DNA from 3 places in the Mesorhizobium sp. B2-4-18 genome. Region 3 is predicted to be linked to each of the others. Evidence: predicted binding sites of a transcription regulator. Region 3 holds the regulator's gene; each other region holds the start of a gene.
What was found. The regulator PhoB, encoded in region 3, activates phosphate uptake and scavenging genes when phosphate is short. The targets are predictions, from matches to a motif close to TGTCATNNANCTGTCAT.
Positions count from the first base shown of each region.

Region 1: the regulator PhoB is predicted to act here: its motif matches at 3,220-3,236, upstream of FJ527_RS18020 (LTA synthase family protein).
Region 2: the regulator PhoB is predicted to act here: its motif matches at 2,836-2,852, upstream of ppk2 (polyphosphate kinase 2).

Region 1 covers NZ_VFUW01000007.1:73,345-79,427, reverse strand. Annotated here, with positions in the region: gene rpsR (30S ribosomal protein S18) at 1-189, opposite strand, end outside; gene rpsF (30S ribosomal protein S6) at 189-677, opposite strand; gene FJ527_RS29340 (hypothetical protein) at 1,055-1,201, shown strand; gene FJ527_RS18020 (LTA synthase family protein) at 1,253-3,214, opposite strand; gene fabD (ACP S-malonyltransferase) at 3,458-4,408, shown strand; gene fabG (3-oxoacyl-[acyl-carrier-protein] reductase) at 4,578-5,315, shown strand; gene FJ527_RS18005 (acyl carrier protein) at 5,528-5,764, shown strand; gene fabF (beta-ketoacyl-ACP synthase II) at 5,799-6,083, shown strand, end outside.
Region 2 covers NZ_VFUW01000006.1:328,306-334,388, reverse strand. Annotated here, with positions in the region: gene FJ527_RS17385 (glycosyl transferase family 90) at 1-500, shown strand, start outside; gene FJ527_RS17380 (glycosyl transferase family 90) at 638-1,609, shown strand; gene FJ527_RS17375 (aldo/keto reductase) at 1,634-2,677, opposite strand; gene ppk2 (polyphosphate kinase 2) at 2,960-3,880, shown strand; gene FJ527_RS17365 (dihydrofolate reductase family protein) at 3,950-4,594, opposite strand; partial or broken gene FJ527_RS29840 (glyoxalase superfamily protein) at 4,751-4,849, opposite strand; gene hemB (porphobilinogen synthase) at 5,098-6,083, opposite strand, start outside.
Region 3 covers NZ_VFUW01000003.1:72,079-78,161, forward strand. Annotated here, with positions in the region: gene xylF (D-xylose ABC transporter substrate-binding protein) at 1-26, opposite strand, end outside; gene FJ527_RS07410 (ROK family protein) at 291-1,526, shown strand; gene phoB (phosphate regulon transcriptional regulator PhoB) at 1,529-2,218, opposite strand; gene phoU (phosphate signaling complex protein PhoU) at 2,238-2,945, opposite strand; gene pstB (phosphate ABC transporter ATP-binding protein PstB) at 2,971-3,774, opposite strand; gene pstA (phosphate ABC transporter permease PstA) at 3,771-4,622, opposite strand; gene pstC (phosphate ABC transporter permease subunit PstC) at 4,626-5,609, opposite strand; gene pstS (phosphate ABC transporter substrate-binding protein PstS) at 5,676-6,083, opposite strand, start outside.

The DNA of each region.
Region 1 (6,083 bases), on a different contig from region 3:
CTCGCGCTGCTTCTTCTGGCTGACGGCGGTGATGCGCGACGGCACGATCTTGCCGCGCTCGGAAATGTAGCGCTGCAAGAGACGCACGTCCTTGTAGTCGATCTTCGGGGCGTTGGCGCCGGAGAACGGGCAGGTCTTGCGGCGGCGATGGAAAGGGCGCCGGGTCGGGATCTGGTTGATGTCGACCATTATTCTGCACCCCCTTCAAAACCTTCGCGCGGACGGCGCGGACCACGGTCGCCGCCTTCGCGATCGCCGAACGAACGCGGGCCACGATCGCCGCGGTCGCCGAAGCTGCGGGCCGGCCGATCGCCACGGTCGCGATCGCCGAAGCCACCGCGCTCGGAGCGCTCTTCGCGCTTCTGCATCATGGCCGAAGGGCCTTCCTCATGCGCCTCGACCTTGATGGTCAGGAAGCGCAGCACGTCCTCGGACAGACCCATCTGGCGCTCCATCTCGTTGAGCGCTGCCGGCGGGCAGGTGAGGTCCATCAGCGTGTAGTATGCCTTCCGGTTCTTGTTGACCCGGTAGGTGAGGGACTTCAGTCCCCAGTTCTCGACCCGGCCGACGGACCCGCCATTCGCTGAGATGACGCCCTTGTACTGTTCGACAAGCGCATCGACCTGCTGCTGCGAGAGGTCCTGCCGGGCAAGAAACACATGTTCGTAAAGAGCCATTATGTCTTGGTGCCTTTCTTCGTTTCTCTCCCGGTTCCCGGCGGCAAAAGCCTCTGCAACTTCTCTGACCCGCATGTGCCTCGAAAGGCGCGGGGAAGAAAGGAGCATGACGAGACGGTCGAGAGCGGAGACACGGGAGGCGGAAACGCTTCTGGCTTCACACGAAGGTTCTCGAAAAAACCTCCGGCCCTCCGTTCAGCCCCCAGCTGGGACCGGCAGATTGGCGGCGTCTATAAAGCAATCCGCTGATAAAGCAAGGCCAAGCGGCATCCCTGATGTCGCAGGCCGCAGGAACCCAGGTAGCAGCGCCCGGCAGGCCGGCGATTTTCCCGGCAACCGGCCCTTAACCGCAATGTCAGGTCGCACAGGGTTGAGCCATGCCGTCAACGGTCGCCAACCGCACCCATTACAGCGCCTCCGCCTCGAATCCCAGCGACTATTATGCCATCGATGATCCGGCCAAGCTGCCGAACGTGTTTCTGCAGATCGCCAACAAATTTTCGAAGCTGCAATTGACGAACTGAGCAGCTGATCCGAAGGCGGGCGGCAGGGGAAATTAAGCGCCGCCGATCGGCTCAACTCGTATGGGCGACGATCTTGTCGACCGTCTCGGGGAAGAAGTCGGGCGCGGCATGGCGCTTGCCGAACATCATGTCGTACTGGATCAGCCGGAAGTCGCTGATCGCCGGGTCAATCTCTTTCTGACGCGACCAGTCTGGCGTGGCCGCCCCGGCCGGCGTGAGCAGCAGGTTGCGGTCGACGACACGATAGCGCTCCCGCATCTCGCCCAGGAAGCCGGTGTAGTAAGGGTGGGTGATGCCGGCGGCGGTGAGGATGTGATAGGGCAGGAACGCGGGGCTGACCGTGCCCAGATTCTCGACCGGGCCGGAGCGGTTCGACCAGATGATCAGCGGTGTCGCGTGATGTTCGAGGGCGGCTTCCGGCGTCGGTTCCTTGCGCGGCGCGACGTTGTCCTTCAGGAAGCCGGTCTCGACATAGACCGGTCCGAGCGGCGGCAGGTGGTCACCGAAAAAGGCGACAATCGTGGGCCGCTCGCGCCTCTTGGCCCATTCGATCAGCCGTTCAAGGCCGCGGTCCGCGTCGGCTGAACCTTCGGCGTAGGAGAGCAGCGAGTCGCGCGCCCACTGGCTGATCGGCGCTTGCACCGAATGGGTCGGATTCGAATAACGGTTCGGTTCATAGGGGCCGTGGTTCTGCAGACTGACGGCGAAGAAGAACACCGGGTCCTCGCTGGCGTCCGCTTCGCGTATGATCTCGTCGGTCATCGCCGCGTCGGATGCCAGCGGTCCGCGCTTTTCCATGGGCGGCAGCGTCTCTTCCGATTTGAAGTCGTTGAAACCGAAATCGGCATAGACCGCGCCGCGGTTCCAGAACCAGTTCGTGCCTGGATGGATGGCGCGTGCCCTATAGCCTTGGCTCTTCAGGAAGGTCGCCATCGACGGCGTCGGGGTGCGGACATATTGCTGGTAGGGGATGCTGCCGGCCGGCAGGAAAGCATTGGAAAAGCCGGTCAGCGCTTCGAATTCGATGTTGGCGGTCATGCCGCCGAATTCGGGCGAGAACATCGAGCCCGAGCGGAGCGCCCGCACATTGGGCATCGGATCGGGAGTGATGGTGACTCCGGGCAGCTTGGTTGGATCCCAGAGGGATTCGCTCATGACGATGATGATGTCCGGCTTCTGGGCCGGCACCGAGGCGGTCACCTCGGGCCGCTCGATCGCCGCGATCGCCTTGTCGGAATAGCCCGGCGGTGCCGAGACATGCGCCATCGGCACGTTGAGCGCGAAGGCGAGCGCGAAGCCGTTGGAGGCGTAGTTTTCCTTCTGGTCCCACATGATCGGGATGATCTGCAGCCGGTCCCTGGTCCACGAGAAGGTGGCGTAATCCATGATCGAGACGAAGAAGGCGAGCAACGGCACCGCCAGCGTCAGCCGGGCAAGGCGGCCTTTGCGGCTGAGGGCCGGAACCTTGCGGCGCCATAGCCGCCAGCCGTAGACGAGCAGGGACAGGCCGGCGACGATGCCCGCGACCATGGCCAGCGCTGTCATTGGCCGCTCGCGCACCAAGAGCGGCAGCAGGGCGAAGATCTGGCGGGCGTAGAGGAAATCCGTCGGGTAGAGCGGATCGCCGAGATAATGCGACTTCTGGTGGCCGACAAAGGCCAGCGACAAGGTCAGCGGCGCGACGATCATCAGGCTCTGATGGCTGCGGCCGAGCACCGCGTCGAGACCGATCAGGACCAGCGCGAAGACGACGATAGTTGTCCAGCCCGGCTTGAACGGCTGCAGGAAGAAGAAAACGGTGCCGGCGACATCGCCGCGCACGATCAGTTCGATGGCGAACACCAAGACGGCCGAGATCGCCAGGCTGATCAGCCCGTAGCGGACAACAGGCCATCTACGGCCCGGCAGATAGCCGGTGGACGGATCGTCTTCCAGGAACTGCGGCGCCGCGTTGCCGGCACGTTTGAAACTCTTTGCCACTTCAACTTCCCGCCCAAAGACAACCCACGTCATTCGATTGTCATATAATTGTCACGCAAAGCTAGCGCCTGTGGCGGAAATAAGAAGAGCCAGCGAACGATTCGTGAGCGGTTTTCATCAGGTGTGATCGCCAAAAAGCCTTTCGGAACAGGCACTCGCGCGGGGATAGGCCCATTGGCATGGGCTGAAGTGGCTTGACTTGGCGGCCTGCCTTGCGTCACAGGCAGGGAAAATTCGTAGTATCAGGCAAGCAAAACCAGTCAGGGGAGCCCTCGCATGGCCGTTGCATTCACCTTTCCGGGACAGGGTAGCCAGGCTGTCGGCATGGGCAAGGATCTTGCCGATGCCTTTCCCGAGGCACGCAGGATTTTCCAGGAAGTCGATGACGCGCTCGGCGAAAACCTGTCGAAGCTGATCTGGGAAGGTCCCGAAGAGACGCTGACGCTGACGGCCAACGCGCAGCCGGCGCTGATGGCGGTGTCGCTTGCCGCCATCAGGGCGATGGAATCGCGCGGCTTCTCGCTGAAGGACAAGATCGCTTATGTCGCCGGCCATTCGCTGGGCGAATATTCGGCACTCGCCGCCGCCGGCTTCGTTTCCGTTGCCGATGCCGCCCGCCTGCTGCGCATCCGCGGCAACGCCATGCAGGCAGCGGTGCCGGCCGGCGAGGGCGCCATGGCGGCGATCATCGGGTTGGAGCAGGCCGATGTCGAAGCCGCCTGTGCTGAGGCCGCCCTTGGGGCCGGCAAGGGGGCCGTCTGCCAGGTGGCGAACGACAATGGCGGCGGCCAACTGGTCATATCAGGGGCGAAGGCGGCGGTTGAACTGGCAGCGAAACTGTGCACCGAAAAAGGCGCCAAACGGGCGCTGATGCTGCAGGTTTCGGCGCCCTTCCATTCCGCGCTGATGACGCCGGCCGCCAATGTCATGCGCGAGGCACTTGCCGGCGTGACAAAGACCGCGCCAATCGTTCCCGTGGTGTCCAACGTATCGGTGCAGCCGTCGACCGATCCCGACGGGATCGCCGGGCGGCTGGTCGAGCAGGTGACCGGTCGCGTCCGCTGGCGCGAAACGGTGGAGTGGTTCGGCGCCAACGGCGTCACCACGCTTTACGAGATCGGTGCCGGCAAGGTGCTTTCAGGACTGGCTCGTCGCATCAACCGCGACATCGCCACCGCCTCCGTGGGTTCCGCAGCCGAGGTCGAGGCGGCTGTGGCTGCGCTGTGACTTGAATTCTTCGCCGCCGACATCTTCTTTGACGAGTTTTTGGAGATATCGGATTACCGCGTAATCTGCGATGTAAAGGACAAGCGTCTGGTCATTCTGGTGGTAACGATTGGCCATCGGGGTGATGTTTATTGATAACCGTCCGTACGATTTGAGAAGAGGACAAGAGATGTTCGAACTGACCGGCCGCAAGGCGCTTGTCACCGGCGCATCGGGGGGCATCGGCGAGGCGATCGCCAGGGTGTTGCATGCGCAAGGCGCGACCGTCGGCCTGCACGGCACGCGCGTTGAGAAACTGGAGACGCTGGCCTCCGAATTGGGCGACCGGGTCAAGCTGTTCCCGGCCAACCTGTCGAACCGTGACGAGGTCAAGGCACTCGGCCAGAAGGCGGAGGCCGATCTCGAAGGCGTCGACATCCTGGTCAACAATGCCGGCATCACCAAGGACGGCCTGTTCGTGCGCATGTCGGACGCCGACTGGGATACGGTGATGGAGGTCAATCTCACCGCCGTTTTCCGGCTGACCCGTGAACTCACTCACCCGATGATGCGCCGCCGCCATGGCCGCATCATCAACATCACTTCGGTGGTCGGGGTGACCGGCAATCCCGGCCAGGCGAATTACTGCGCCTCCAAGGCCGGCATGATCGGCTTGTCCAAATCGCTGGCGCAGGAGATCGCCACCCGCAATATCACGGTCAACTGCGTCGCGCCGGGCTTCATCGAATCGGCGATGACCGACAAGCTCAACGACAAGCAGAAAGAGGCGATCATGGCGGCGATCCCCAGCAAGCGCATGGGCACCAGTGCCGAAGTGGCGTCCGCCGTTGCTTATCTGGCTTCGAACGAGGCAGCCTATGTAACCGGGCAAACCATTCATGTGAATGGCGGTATGGCGATGATCTGAGCGAGGTCCGACAGCAACACCGACGGGCTGTGAAAACCCACCATTTCGGCTTGGACCTCGGCTATTTTTCGTGTAATGCGGCCCGCAACCCGGCGGTTCGGGCAAAAACCGGTCCGTGGCCGTTGCGTTTCCGGCAGGACCATCTTTCAGCTTGATTAGCGGCATTCCGCCCGCTAACGAAGACAGACAAACAAAAGACGAGGATGCCCCAAATGAGTGACACCGCAGAGCGCGTCAAGAAGATCGTCATCGAGCACCTTGGCGTCGATGCCGACAAAGTGACGGAGCAGGCGAGCTTCATCGATGATCTGGGCGCTGACAGCCTCGACACGGTTGAACTCGTCATGGCGTTCGAAGAAGAATTCGGCGTCGAGATCCCCGATGATGCGGCCGAGACCATCCTGACGGTCGGCGATGCGGTGAAGTACATCGACAAGGCTTCGGCCTGACGCTTTTCGCAGTCGTCACCGGGGAGGACCTGCGATGAGGCGTGTCGTCGTCACGGGCCTTGGCCTGGTTTCGCCGTTCGGTATGGGCTTCGAGCACGGCTGGAAGGAACTGCTGACCGGCCGCAGCGCTGCCAAGCGCGTCACCGAGTTCGAGGTGGACGATCTTGCCTGCAAGATCGCCCACGTCATTCCGCGCGGCGACGGCTCCAACGGCACGCTCAATCCCGAAGCCATTCTTGAGCCGAAGGAACTCCGCAAGATCGGCGACTTCATCCTGTACGGGATCGCGGCCGCCGATGAAGCGCTGAAGGATTCCGGC
Region 2 (6,083 bases), on a different contig from region 3:
TCAACAATCCGATCAGGACAAGATTTCTGAACGCTGTGCGCGACCTGCCGTTCTGCGATGCCGGTTCGCACAAGCCGAACGCACCGCCCGAATACGCCAGGCCTTTTCTCAGCATCAGCCAGCACCAGCGCTATCGCTACATCGTCTCGCTCGAGGGCAACGACGTGGCGACCAATCTCAAATGGATCATGAATTCGAAGTCGCTCTGCATGATGCCGCCGCCGACCTATGAGACCTGGTTTGCGGAGCGGCAGCTCGAAGCCAACGTCCACTATGTGCCGCTCGCGGCGGATTTCTCGAACCTTGAGGACCACGTCGCCTATTTCGAGCGGAATCCGGCGGAGGCGGAGCGCATCATCGCGGCTGCGAACGCCTATTGCCGGACATTCGACGACGAACAGACCGAGCAGACGATCTCCCTGCTGGTGCTCTACAAATACTTCGTGCTGTCGGGCCAGATCAAACCGGATGCCGAGGTGTGGCGCTACATAACGGGCTAGTTGCGGCGCTCGGTCGAGGCCGCCAGCCGCATTCGGGCGCTATCGGAATGCGTGGCTGGATGGTAGGGCAATCATGCTGCGGGAACCATCCCGACCTTCACTTGTTCAACCGCGTTTATCTTTGATCAAAAGAGTCCATGGCCACCCTCCAACGAACGACGGCAAAGGTCTTCTACTATGCGCGGAACGTCATGCGCGATATCGCGCCCCAGGCGATCTTCCGGCGGCGATTGGCCAGCCGCCTGCAGCAGGCCAGGCTCTCGGACGAGGCCGTGCGCCGGCGACTGAATCACTACAACAAGCTGCAGGACGCTTTTACACCAGGCCCGGATGCTGTGCGCATCGACAAGATACCGTTTGAACCGAGCATGTACTATTACGACCTGAAGGAATTTGCCCGCTATTTCGATCCATCATTGCTCATCGACCTGAAGTTCGGTGATGTCATCGGCGTGCCCAAGCTGCCGACCCTCGTCAAGGACCGGCCGATCCGCGCCGACAACGGCAATGCCGTCGTCATGAAGTTCAACAAATTCCGCCACTTCCACATGCCCCTCGATACCGTCGCCTTCGCCGACAAGCGCCCTGCCGTGGTCTGGCGCGGCGACCTCAACAACCCGATCAGGACACGGTTCCTGGATGTCGCGCGCGACTTGCCGTTCTGCGATGCCGGTTCGCACAAGCGCAGCGCACCGGCTAAGTACAGCAAGCCTTTCCTCAGCATCAGCCAGCACCTGCGCTATCGCTACATCGTCTCGCTGGAGGGCAATGACGTGGCGACCAACCTCAAATGGATCATGAATTCCAACTCGCTCTGTCTGATGCCGCCGCCGACCTACGAAACATGGTTTGGCGAGAGCCAGCTCGAGGCCGGTGTCCACTATGCGCCGCTCGACCCGGATTTTGCCGATCTCGGCGAAAAAGTGCGCTATTTCGAAGCGCACCCGGCCGCGGCGGAGCGCATCATCGCCGCAGCCAATGCCTATTGCCGCAAATTCTCCAATGAACGGGACGAGCATGCGATCTCCTTGCTCGTCCTCTACAAATATTTCGTGCTCGGCGGCCAGATCGAACCCGATCCCGAACTCTGGCGGTTTATCGGCGGCTAGCTCTTGCTCTCTGCCTGACGCTGATCAGATATCGCTGCGGTCGAGAACCAGGTCGGCTGGGCCGAAGCGATCCTTCGCTGTCAGTTGCTGGTGCCAGTAGGGGTAGAGCAGAGCCGGCCGGCTGACCGCGTCGAGGCGCTGGCGTTCTTCGGTGCCGAGCTTCAGGGCCGCCGCCGCAAGGTTGTCCTTGAGCTGAACGTCATTGCGGGCACCGATCACCAGCGAGGAGACGGCAGGGCGTCCGAGCAGCCAGGCGAGCGCCACCTGCGCCGCCGAGACGCCACGATCCTTGCCGATCTCGACCAGCACATCGACAATCCGCCACAGCCGGTCCTCGTCGCGGATCGGCGGCTCGGACCAGCCGGCAAGCTGGCGAGCGGTCGGGCTGTCGCGGCGGTATTTGCCCGACAGCAGGCCGCCGGCGAGCGGGCTCCAGACCAAAACGCCCAGCCCTTGGTCGACCGAGATCGGCAAGAGCTCGTACTCGGCCTCGCGCGCTTCCAGCGTATAGTGGATCTGCTGGGTGACGAAGCGTTGCTGGTGACGGCTGTCGCTGATGGAAAGCGCCTTCATCACCTGCCAGCCGGAATAGTTGGAGCAGCCGATGTAGCGCACCTTGCCCCGGCTGACCAAACTGTCGAGCGCGGCAACGGTCTCCTCGAGCGGAGTGAGGCCGTCCCATTGGTGGACGAAATAGATGTCGATGACATCGGTCTTCAAGCGCTTCAGGCTGCTCTCGCATTCACGGATCAGATGATGGCGCGACAGGCCCTCGTCGTTCGGGCCCTTGCCGATCCGCATCCGCGCCTTGGACGCGATCAGCACATCGTTCTTGCGCTTGCCGCCGAGAGCTTCGCCTATGATCTCTTCGGAGAGGCCGTTGGAATAGACATTGGCGGTGTCGATGAGGTTGATGCCGGCATCGATGCACATATCGATCATCCGCTTGGCTTCGGCGAGATCGCTGTTGCCGACCGCGGCGAAGGGCCCGGCGCCGCCGAATGTCATGGTGCCAAGCGTCAGTGTCGAAACCTTCAGGCCGGAACGGCCAAGGGTGCGGTATTCCATGTCAGATCCTCACGATTTTGTTGAAGAGGCGTGCCGGCAAGGCAGGCCTGGAAGGCGACCGCGCATTTGTAGGACAATTCGGCCGGCTTGTCGCCATGCGACGACGGTCGATCGATCAGACATCGCGGAATTTGCAACGTCGGCAATTGCGCCTGTGCTGCAATAAAACCGTCACCGCCGGCCTATATTGAAGTCGGCTCAGGTGTTTCCATTCCCGGCCGCCGGCCAGCAATTTGGAGCGCCCAGTGGTAACCGACAGGGCTTGCAAGCGGAGCAGTTGATATGACCGAGCTGAAACAGAATTCCCCTGCCAAGGACTGGCTTGAAGCCGAGCTCGCCGACACGCTCGACGAGGACTATGAGCTCGAAATGTCGGAGCCGGCCCTCTCGATGGAGATCGCCAAGATCTACAAGAACTCGCATCCGCCTTCGATCGATCGCATGCAGTATTTTCGCGACCTGATCAGCCTCCAGTCCGAATTGATCAAGCTGCAATCCTGGGTCGCCTACCACAAGAAGAAACTGGTGGTGATATTCGAGGGCCGCGACTCCGCTGGCAAGGGCGGCGTCATCAAGCGCATCACACAGCGGCTCAATCCGCGTATCTGCCGCGTCGTGGCGCTTCCGGCTCCGACCGAACGCGAGAAGTCGCAATGGTATTTCCAGCGCTATGTCCCGCATTTGCCGGCAGGCGGCGAGATCGTTTTGCTCGACCGCTCCTGGTACAACCGCTCCGGCGTCGAACGGGTAATGGGTTTTGCCAGCCCCGAGCAGGTCGAGGAGTTCTTCCATGACGTGCCGGAGTTCGAGCGCATGCTGGTGCGCTCGGGCATCACCGTGGTCAAATATTGGTTCTCGATCACCGACGAGGAACAGCAAATGCGCTTCCTGATGCGGATCCACGACCCGATGAAACAGTGGAAGCTGTCGCCGATGGACCTGCAGTCGCGGGTGCGCTGGGAACACTACACCAAGGCCAAGGAGGAGACCTTCGCCCGCACCAACATTCCCGAGGCGCCCTGGTTCATCGTCGAGGGTAACGACAAGAAGCGCGCGCGGCTGAACTGCATCGACCATCTGCTCAAGCAGCTGCCGTATGAAGAGGTGCCGCACGAGGAGATCACGCTGCCGGAGCGCGTCTTCAACCCGGAATACGAGCGCCAGGTGCTGCCGCGCGAGCTTTACGTGCCGGAGAAGTATTGAGCGAGAGTTTTGTCTTTCTCCCCGTATAGTGACGGGGAGAAATGGGCTTTCGTCGAGGGTTTCTCCACCTTACGCCCGTTTGATGACGACGTGCGTGGCCAGTGCCGTCGCAACCTGTTCGCTGCACTGGTAGCCAAGATTCAGCATGTCGAGGCCCGCAAAAAGGTTCTCGCCTCTGCCAAGCAGCACCGGCGAGATCGCCACGTGCATGTCGTCGATCAGCTTTTCCTGCAGATACTGCCGGATGGTGGAGATGCCGCCGCCGACCCGCACATCCTTGCCTGACGCGGCGGCTTTGGCCTGTTCGAGAGCCGAATGGATGCCGTCGGTTACGAAATAAAAAGTCGTGCCGCCTTCCATCACGATGGGATCGCGCTTGTAATGCGTCAGCACGAAGGTCGGGACGTGATAGGGCGGATTGTCGCCCCACCAGCCCTTCCAGCTGTCGTCAGGCCACTCGCCCCGGATCGGCCCGAACATGTTGCGGCCGAGGATCCAGGCGCCGACATTCTCGAAGCTGCGCGCCGCAAAGTCTTCGTCAACGCCTGTCTCGCCGCCTTCCTGGCCAAACATCTTGCGGAAGGTGCGAGTGCTGAAAGCCCATTTGTGCAGGGCCGGTCCGCCGACACCGAGCGGATTTTCAAGGCTCTGATCGGGGCCGGCGCCATAGCCGTCAAGCGACAGGCTGAAAGCGTTGACGCGAAGTTTGGACATGAGAACCTCCTCCTTGAGAACCAGTTGTCTTTTGCAAGTGGTTTCTTCTAGCAAACTGATTTTGAATTGCAAGTGGTTTTTCGAGCCGGAAAAGGTATTTCCGATTGCCGCCAAGCTACGGCCGCCGCCTCCTTGGCCGGTCGGTTGGCGCGCGACGATCTCAAGGGCCTCGCTGTGGCTGATCGTCAGTCTGCGGGCGGCAAGCGCCTCCCGCATGGCTTTCGCCATCGTCTTGGCATCGCGATAGGCAAGCATGTCCGTTTCCTCGGGTCACGGCAAAGCCTTCGTCAGTGCCGCATTGCCGACACCTTCGCCCGACGGTAAACCGGGTCAGGAAGCATCCTCAGGAAGCGTTCGCCATACCTCTTGGCCGAGGGTGCGGGCTGTCGGCCGCTTCCATCATAGCTGCAGCCGCCAGTTTTTGTCAGCGGGTTTTCGATAGAACCGCCGACCAGTCGAAAGAGTGGTGACATCTACTGAAGTGCCTTGCCCGGCAAGTCGGGCTACCCCTTCAGCATCACAGCCACTTCGGGTGCGAAATAGGTCAGGATGCCGTCGCAGCCGGCGCGCTTGAAGGCGAGCAACGATTCCAGCATCGCCTTCTCTCCATCGATCCAGCCATTGGAATCAGCCGCCTTGATCATCGAATATTCGCCCGAGACCTGGTAGGCGAAGGTCGGCATCTGGAATTCGTCCTTCAGCCGGCGGATGATGTCGAGATAGGGCAGGCCGGGCTTGACCATCAGCATGTCTGCGCCCTCGGCGAGGTCCTGTTCGGCCTCGCGCACCGCCTCGTCCGAATTGGCGTGGTCGATGTAATAGGTCTTCTTGTCGCCCTTGAGCAGACCGGCGGTGCCGACCGCCTCGCGATAGGGGCCGTAGAAGGCCGACGCGAATTTTGTGGCGTAGGACATGATCGCCACGTCCTGGAAACCGTTGGCGTCGAGCGCGTCGCGGATGGCGCCGATGCGGCCGTCCATCATGTCGGACGGCGCGATGATGTCGGCGCCGGCCGCCGCCTGGATGACGGCCGCCGCGGCGACCTGTTCGACCGTCTCGTCATTGACGATGATGCCGTCGCGCAGGATGCCGTCATGGCCATGGCTGGTGAACGGGTCGAGTGCGGCGTCGGTGATGATGCCGATCTCGGGTACCGCGTCCTTGATGGCGCGTGTGGCGCGGTTGATGATATTTTCCGGGTCGAGGATGTGGGAACCCGTCTGGTCGCGCAGGCCGAGATCGACGTTGGGGAAGGTGGCAAGGGCCGGGATGCCGAGCTTGGCCGCCCGTTCGGCCTCCTTGACGGCAAGGTCGACCGAAAGCCGGAAGACGCCGGGCATGGCGGCAATCGGCTCTCGGACATTCCTGCCCTCGACGACGAAGATCGGCCAGATCAGGTCGTCGACCGAAAGCCTGTTCTCCTGCACGAGCCGGCGCGACCAGTCGGCCTTGCGCATGCGGCGCAGGCGGCGGCTGCCGGTGACATCGT
Region 3 (6,083 bases):
AGAATGGCGACTGTGAATCTCTTCATTATATCCTCCCTGCGCCCGCGTGTGGCGCGACCAAACTGGCCCTAAGGCCGGCACAAAGGCCCTATTTTTTCGAGCCTCGAAAAAACACTCGTCCATCGCCGGAACACTGTCAACATCGATTCTGACGGATTTTGAGGTGCCGGAAGCCTTTTTTCGAGCCCCGCAATAAATAAATGACAGCCCTAGCCGCTTCTGCCAGTATTCGACCCGTTGCCGGAGGTGTTCGAGGGGGCGTCAAGAACCGCGGCGACGGGGAGGAAATCATGTCGGTCGGAATCCGCCACGACGATCTGCGCCGGCGCAACCGCGCAATGGTGATTGGAGCCGTGCGCCGGGGTGGCCAGCCCTCGCGCACTGAGATCGCCGCCACCACCGCCCTGAGCCACTCGACCATATCGGCGATATCAGCCGACCTGATCGGCGAAGGTATCCTGAGCGAAGGCAAGCCGAACGAGGCCGGCTCACTGAAACGCGGCCGGCCGCAGGTGGGCCTTTGTCTCAACCCCGAGGCCGCGGCGGTCATGACCGTGGTGCTGTCGCTGAATTTCCTCTCCGTCGCCGTCATCGACTACGCCGGCCAGGTGATATCGGAGGAGCAGCGCCGGCTGGACACGCTGACCATGTCGCGCGAGGCGCTGATCGGCGAATGCGTGGCCATCGTCCGGCGCTGCCTCGAGGATCCCGACCTTGACGTCGCCAGCATCGCCCGCATCGCGCTGGCGATCCAGGGCATCACCGACACCGAGGCGCGCGCCATGCTGTGGTCGCCGATCACGCCACAGACGGACATTGCCTTCGCCGACATACTCGAAGCCGAATTCGGCATCCCCGCCACCATGGAGAACGACTGCAACATGATGGCTGTGGCGCTGCGCTGGCGCGACCCCGAGCGCTACCGCGACGACTTCATCGCCATCCTGCTCTCGCACGGCATCGGCATGGGCCTGGTGCTGAAGGGCGAGCTGTTCACCGGCACCCATTCCTCCGGCGGCGAGTTCGGCCACATGATCCATCGCCCGGGCGGCGCGCTCTGCCGCTGCGGGCGGCGCGGCTGCGTCGAGGCCTATGCCGGCAACTATGCCATCTGGCGTAATGCAGGAAAGATGGGTGAGGACGCCAAACCGGTCGACGTCAGCGACGCCGACATGCGCGCATTGGCGGCTACGGCGCGCGAAAGAGACGGACCGGAGCGCGAGGCCTATCGCAAGGCCGGCGAGGCGCTGGGCTATGGCCTTGGCAGCCTGTTCGCGCTGATCGATCCGGCGCCGGTTGCGATGGTCGGCGTCAGCGCCGCCGCCTTCGATCTGATCGAGCCGGCCTTGCGCGAGGCCATCGCCCAGACCGCCGGCGGCCAGCATTCGACGTCGATTTCCTTCGATACAGAGCCGAACGAATTGCCGCTGATCCGCGAGGGCTGCGCCATGCGCGCGCTCACCTTCGTCGACCAGGAGATTTTCGCGCCGGGCGTGCAGGTGAGATCCGGCAAGAACGTGGCCTGATCTCAATCCTCGCGAATTGCGTAGCCTGCGCCACGGATGGTGCGTATCACATCGGGCATGCGGCCATTGTTGACCGCCTTGCGCAGGCGGCCGACATGCACATCCACGGTGCGCTCGTCGATGTAGATCGTCTCGCCCCAGACATTATCGAGCAACTGGCTGCGCGAGAACACGCGGCCAGGATGGCGCATCATGAATTCGAGTAGCCGGAACTCGGTCGGTCCGAGCCGGATCTCGCTCTTCTTGCGATAGACCCGGTGCGATTCGCGGTCGAGCACGATGTCGCCGACCTTGAGCACGCTGGACAGCACTTCCGGTTTGGCGCGGCGCAGCAGCGCCTTGACCCGGGCCATGAATTCCGGCGTCGAGAACGGCTTGACCAGATAGTCGTCGGCGCCGGTCGAGAGGCCGCGCACGCGATCGCTCTCCTCGCCGCGCGCCGTCAGCATGATGATCGGCAATCGCTCCGTCTCGGGCCGCATGCGCAGGCGCCGACAGAGTTCGATGCCGGAAACCGCCGGCACCATCCAGTCGAGCACCAGCAGGTCGGGCACGTTTTCCTGGAGGCGTATCTCGGCTTCGTCGCCGCGTGTCACCACCTCGACCTGGTAACCCTCGGACTCCAGGTTGTAGCGGAGGAGCACGCCCAGCGGCTCCTCGTCCTCCACCACCATGATGCGTGGCGCGATCATCGATCGATCATCCCTGCCGTCAAGCCGCCGGCACCGACATCGCCGTCTCGTCCTGCTTCGGACGGTTGGCGGGCAGTTGCGTGCCGGTCAGCACATAATACGCATTCTCGGCGATGTTGGTCACATGGTCGCCGATGCGTTCGAGATTCTTGGCGCAGAACAAAAGATGCGTGCAAGCCGTGATGTTGCGGGGATCCTCCATCATGTAAGTCAGGAGTTCGCGGAAGACCGAAGTGTATTTGACGTCGATGCGTTCGTCGTCATTCCTGAGCTTGGCGAGGGCGGCGGCATCGCCGGCCGCATATTCCTCGACGACGCCCTGCACCTGGATCAGCACCAGCTGCGCCATGGAGTCGATGGAATGCGACAAGTCGCGCGGCGTGGCGGTGAGGCCGACCGAGCCGACGCGCTTGGCGATGTTCTTGGCAAGGTCGCCGATGCGTTCGAGATCGCCCGCCATGCGGATCGAGCCGACGACATGACGCAGATCGTCGGCCATCGGCTGGCGCTTGGCGATCAGGGTGATGGCGCGATCATCGAGTTCGCGCTGGCGCGCGTCCATGATGGCGTCGTCGGAGACGACGCGCTGTGCCAGCGCGTTGTCGGAATTCAGCAGCGCCTTGGTGGCGCCGCCGACCATCGTGCCGGCGAGATCGCCCATGTCGCTGATCAGCTTGCTGATCTGTCCGAGATCCTCGTCGAAGGCTGCGACTGTGTGTTCGGCCATGATCCTGGTCCTCGTATGCGTGAGATCAGCCGAAGCGGCCGGTGATGTAGTCCTGCGTGCGCTTCTCGCGAGGCGACGTGAAGATCTTCTCGGTCTTGTCGAATTCGACCAGCTCGCCCAGATACATGAAAGCCGTCTGCTTCGAGACGCGCGCGGCCTGCTGCATGTTGTGGGTGACGATGACGATCGTGTAGTCGGCCTGCAACTCGTCGATCAATTCCTCGATCTTGGCGGTCGACAATGGGTCGAGCGCCGAGGCCGGTTCGTCGAGCAGGATGACCTCCGGCTTGACCGCCACGGTGCGGGCGATGCAAAGCCGCTGCTGCTGGCCGCCCGACAGGCTGAGGCCGCTGGCATTGAGCTTGTCCTTGACCTCGTTCCACAGCGCGGCGCGTTTCAACGCCTGCTCGACACGGCCGTCCATCTCGGCCTTGCCGATCTTCTCATAGAGCCTGACGCCGAAGGCGATATTCTCATAGATCGACATCGGGAACGGCGTCGGCTTCTGGAACACCATGCCGATCTTGGTGCGCAACAGGTTGAGGTCCTGCGAGCGGTCGAGAACGTTCTGGCCGTCGAGCAGCACCTGACCCTCGGCGGTCTGCTTGGGGTAGAGCTCGTAGATGCGGTTGAAGACGCGCAGCAGCGTCGACTTTCCGCAACCCGACGGTCCGATGAAGGCCGTCACGCTGCGCTCGGGCAGCGACAAGGTGATGTCCTTCAGCGCCTTCGACTGGCCGTAGTAGAAATTGAGGTTCTTGACCTCGATCTTCGCCTTGGCGGCTGCCTCTGTCGCAATCGTCATGTCTGGAGACAACATCTGGCTCATTTGTCCTCTCTGCGTCCGGTCAGGCTGCGCGCAAAGATGCTGAGCGCGAGAACCGTCAATGTGATTATGAGTGCGCCGGTCCACGCCAGTTGCTGCCACTCCTCGTAAGGGCTGAGAGCGAACTGGAAGATGGTCACCGGCAGGCTGGCCATCGGCGCATTGAGATTGCTCGACCAGAACTGGTTGTTGAGCGCTGTGAAGAGTAGCGGCGCCGTCTCGCCGGAAATGCGGGCAATGGCCAACAATATGCCGGTGACGATGCCGGACATCGCCGCGCGGTAGGCCACCGAACGGATCACCACCCAGCGCGGCGCGCCAATCGCCGTGCCGGCCTCGCGCAAAGCGTTCGGCACAAGGTTGAGCATGTCCTCGGTGGTACGCACCACGACGGGAATGACCAGGATGGCCAGTGCCACGGCACCGGCGATGGCCGAGAAATGCCCCATCGGCCGTACCATCAATTCGTAGACGAACAGGCCGATGATGATTGAGGGCGCCGACAGCAGGATGTCGTTGATAAAGCGCACCACGGTGGTGAGCTTCGAAAAGCGGCCATATTCGGCCATGTAGGTGCCGGCCAGCACGCCGATCGGCGTGCCGACGACGATGCCGATAATGGTCATCACGATGCTGCCGTAGATGGCGTTGAGCAGGCCACCGGCATCACCGGGCGGCGGGGTCATTTCCGTGAACACTGAGAGCGAAACGCCCGACAGGCCCTTATAGAGCAGCGCGCCGAGGATCAGCGCCAGCCAGGCAAGGCCGATGCCGGCGGCGATGACGCAGAGCGTCATCATCACGCCGTTCTTGCGCTTGCGGCTCTGGTGAAGCGATGCGGCTGTCGACATCGGTCAGACTCCGGTACGGGCATCGATGCGCATCAGCATGTAGCGGGCGATGGCAAGGATGAGGAAGGTGATGACGAACAGGATCAGACCGAGCGCCACCAACGAGGAGGTGTAGAGATCGCCGACGGCTTCAGTGAATTCGTTGGCGATGGTTGCCGAGATCGTCGTTGCCGGCGCGAACAGCGAGGCGCTGATCCGGTGGGCGTTGCCGATGACGAAGGTGACCGCCATGGTTTCACCGAGTGCACGGCCGAGCGCAAGCATGACGCCGCCCATGATGCCGATGCGGGTGTAGGGGACGACGACCCGGCGTGTTACCTCCCAGGTCGTGCAGCCAATGCCGTAGGCGGACTCCTTCAGCACCGGCGGCACCGTATCGAACACATCCTTGGTGATCGAGGTGATGAAAGGCAGGATCATGATGGCCAGGATCATCGCCGAGGTCAGCAGGCCGATGCCATAAGGAGGCCCGGCAAACAGGCTGTTAAGGCCGGGAATGCCGTGGAACACGTTGATGATGAAAGGTTGCACTGTCGTCTGCAGGAACGGTGCCAGCACGAACAGGCCCCAGATGCCGTAGATGATCGAAGGAATGCCGGCCAGCAGTTCCACCGCCATGCCGATCGGGCGCCGAAGCGGACGCGGGCAAAGCTCGGTAAGAAAAATGGCGATGCCGATGCCGAGCGGCACAGCGATCAGGATGGCGATGGCCGAAGTGATGATGGTGCCATAGATCGGCGCCAGGGCGCCGAATTTCTCGGTGACGGGATTCCAGCTCTCGGTGGTCAGAAAGGAGAAGCCGAAGGTCGACAGTGCCTGCCAGGAACCGGCGAACAGCGAGATGGCGACGCCCCCGAGCAGCACCAGCACGAGAATGGCGGCGGCGCGGGTCAGCCCATGGAAGATCGAATCGGTCAACGCGAACCGTCTGACGGTGGCGTCGCGTGAACCTCGAATGGCTGGCAAGGCTTCGTGGGCAGCGCTCATGTCAAGCTCGGCTCTTTGTGTTGATTGAAAAGGAGCGCCGCGGGGCGGCGCTCCTCCAGAAAGATATTACTCGCCGGCGTAGACGGGCTTGCCGTCGGCCTTGATGTCGGCCTTCCACGAAGCCTTGATCAGGTCGACGACGCTATCGGGGATCGACACATAGTCGAGCGCCTTGGCGGTTTCCTTGCCGTCCTTGTAGGCCCAGGCAAAGAACTTGAGCGCTTCGCCGGTGGCTGCGGCATCGTCCGGGGTCTTGTGGATCAGCACCCAGGTCGAGGCAGCGATCGGCCAGGTGGCGTCGCCCGGCTCGTTGGTGATGATGACGTTGAAGTTCTTGGCGCCCTTGAAGTCGGCGTTCGAAGCAGCCGCGCCGAAGGATTCGAGCGACGGCTCGACGACCTTGCCGGCGGCGTTCAGCATCTTGGAGTAGGAGAGATTGTTCTGCTTGGCATAGGCATATTCGACATAGCCGAT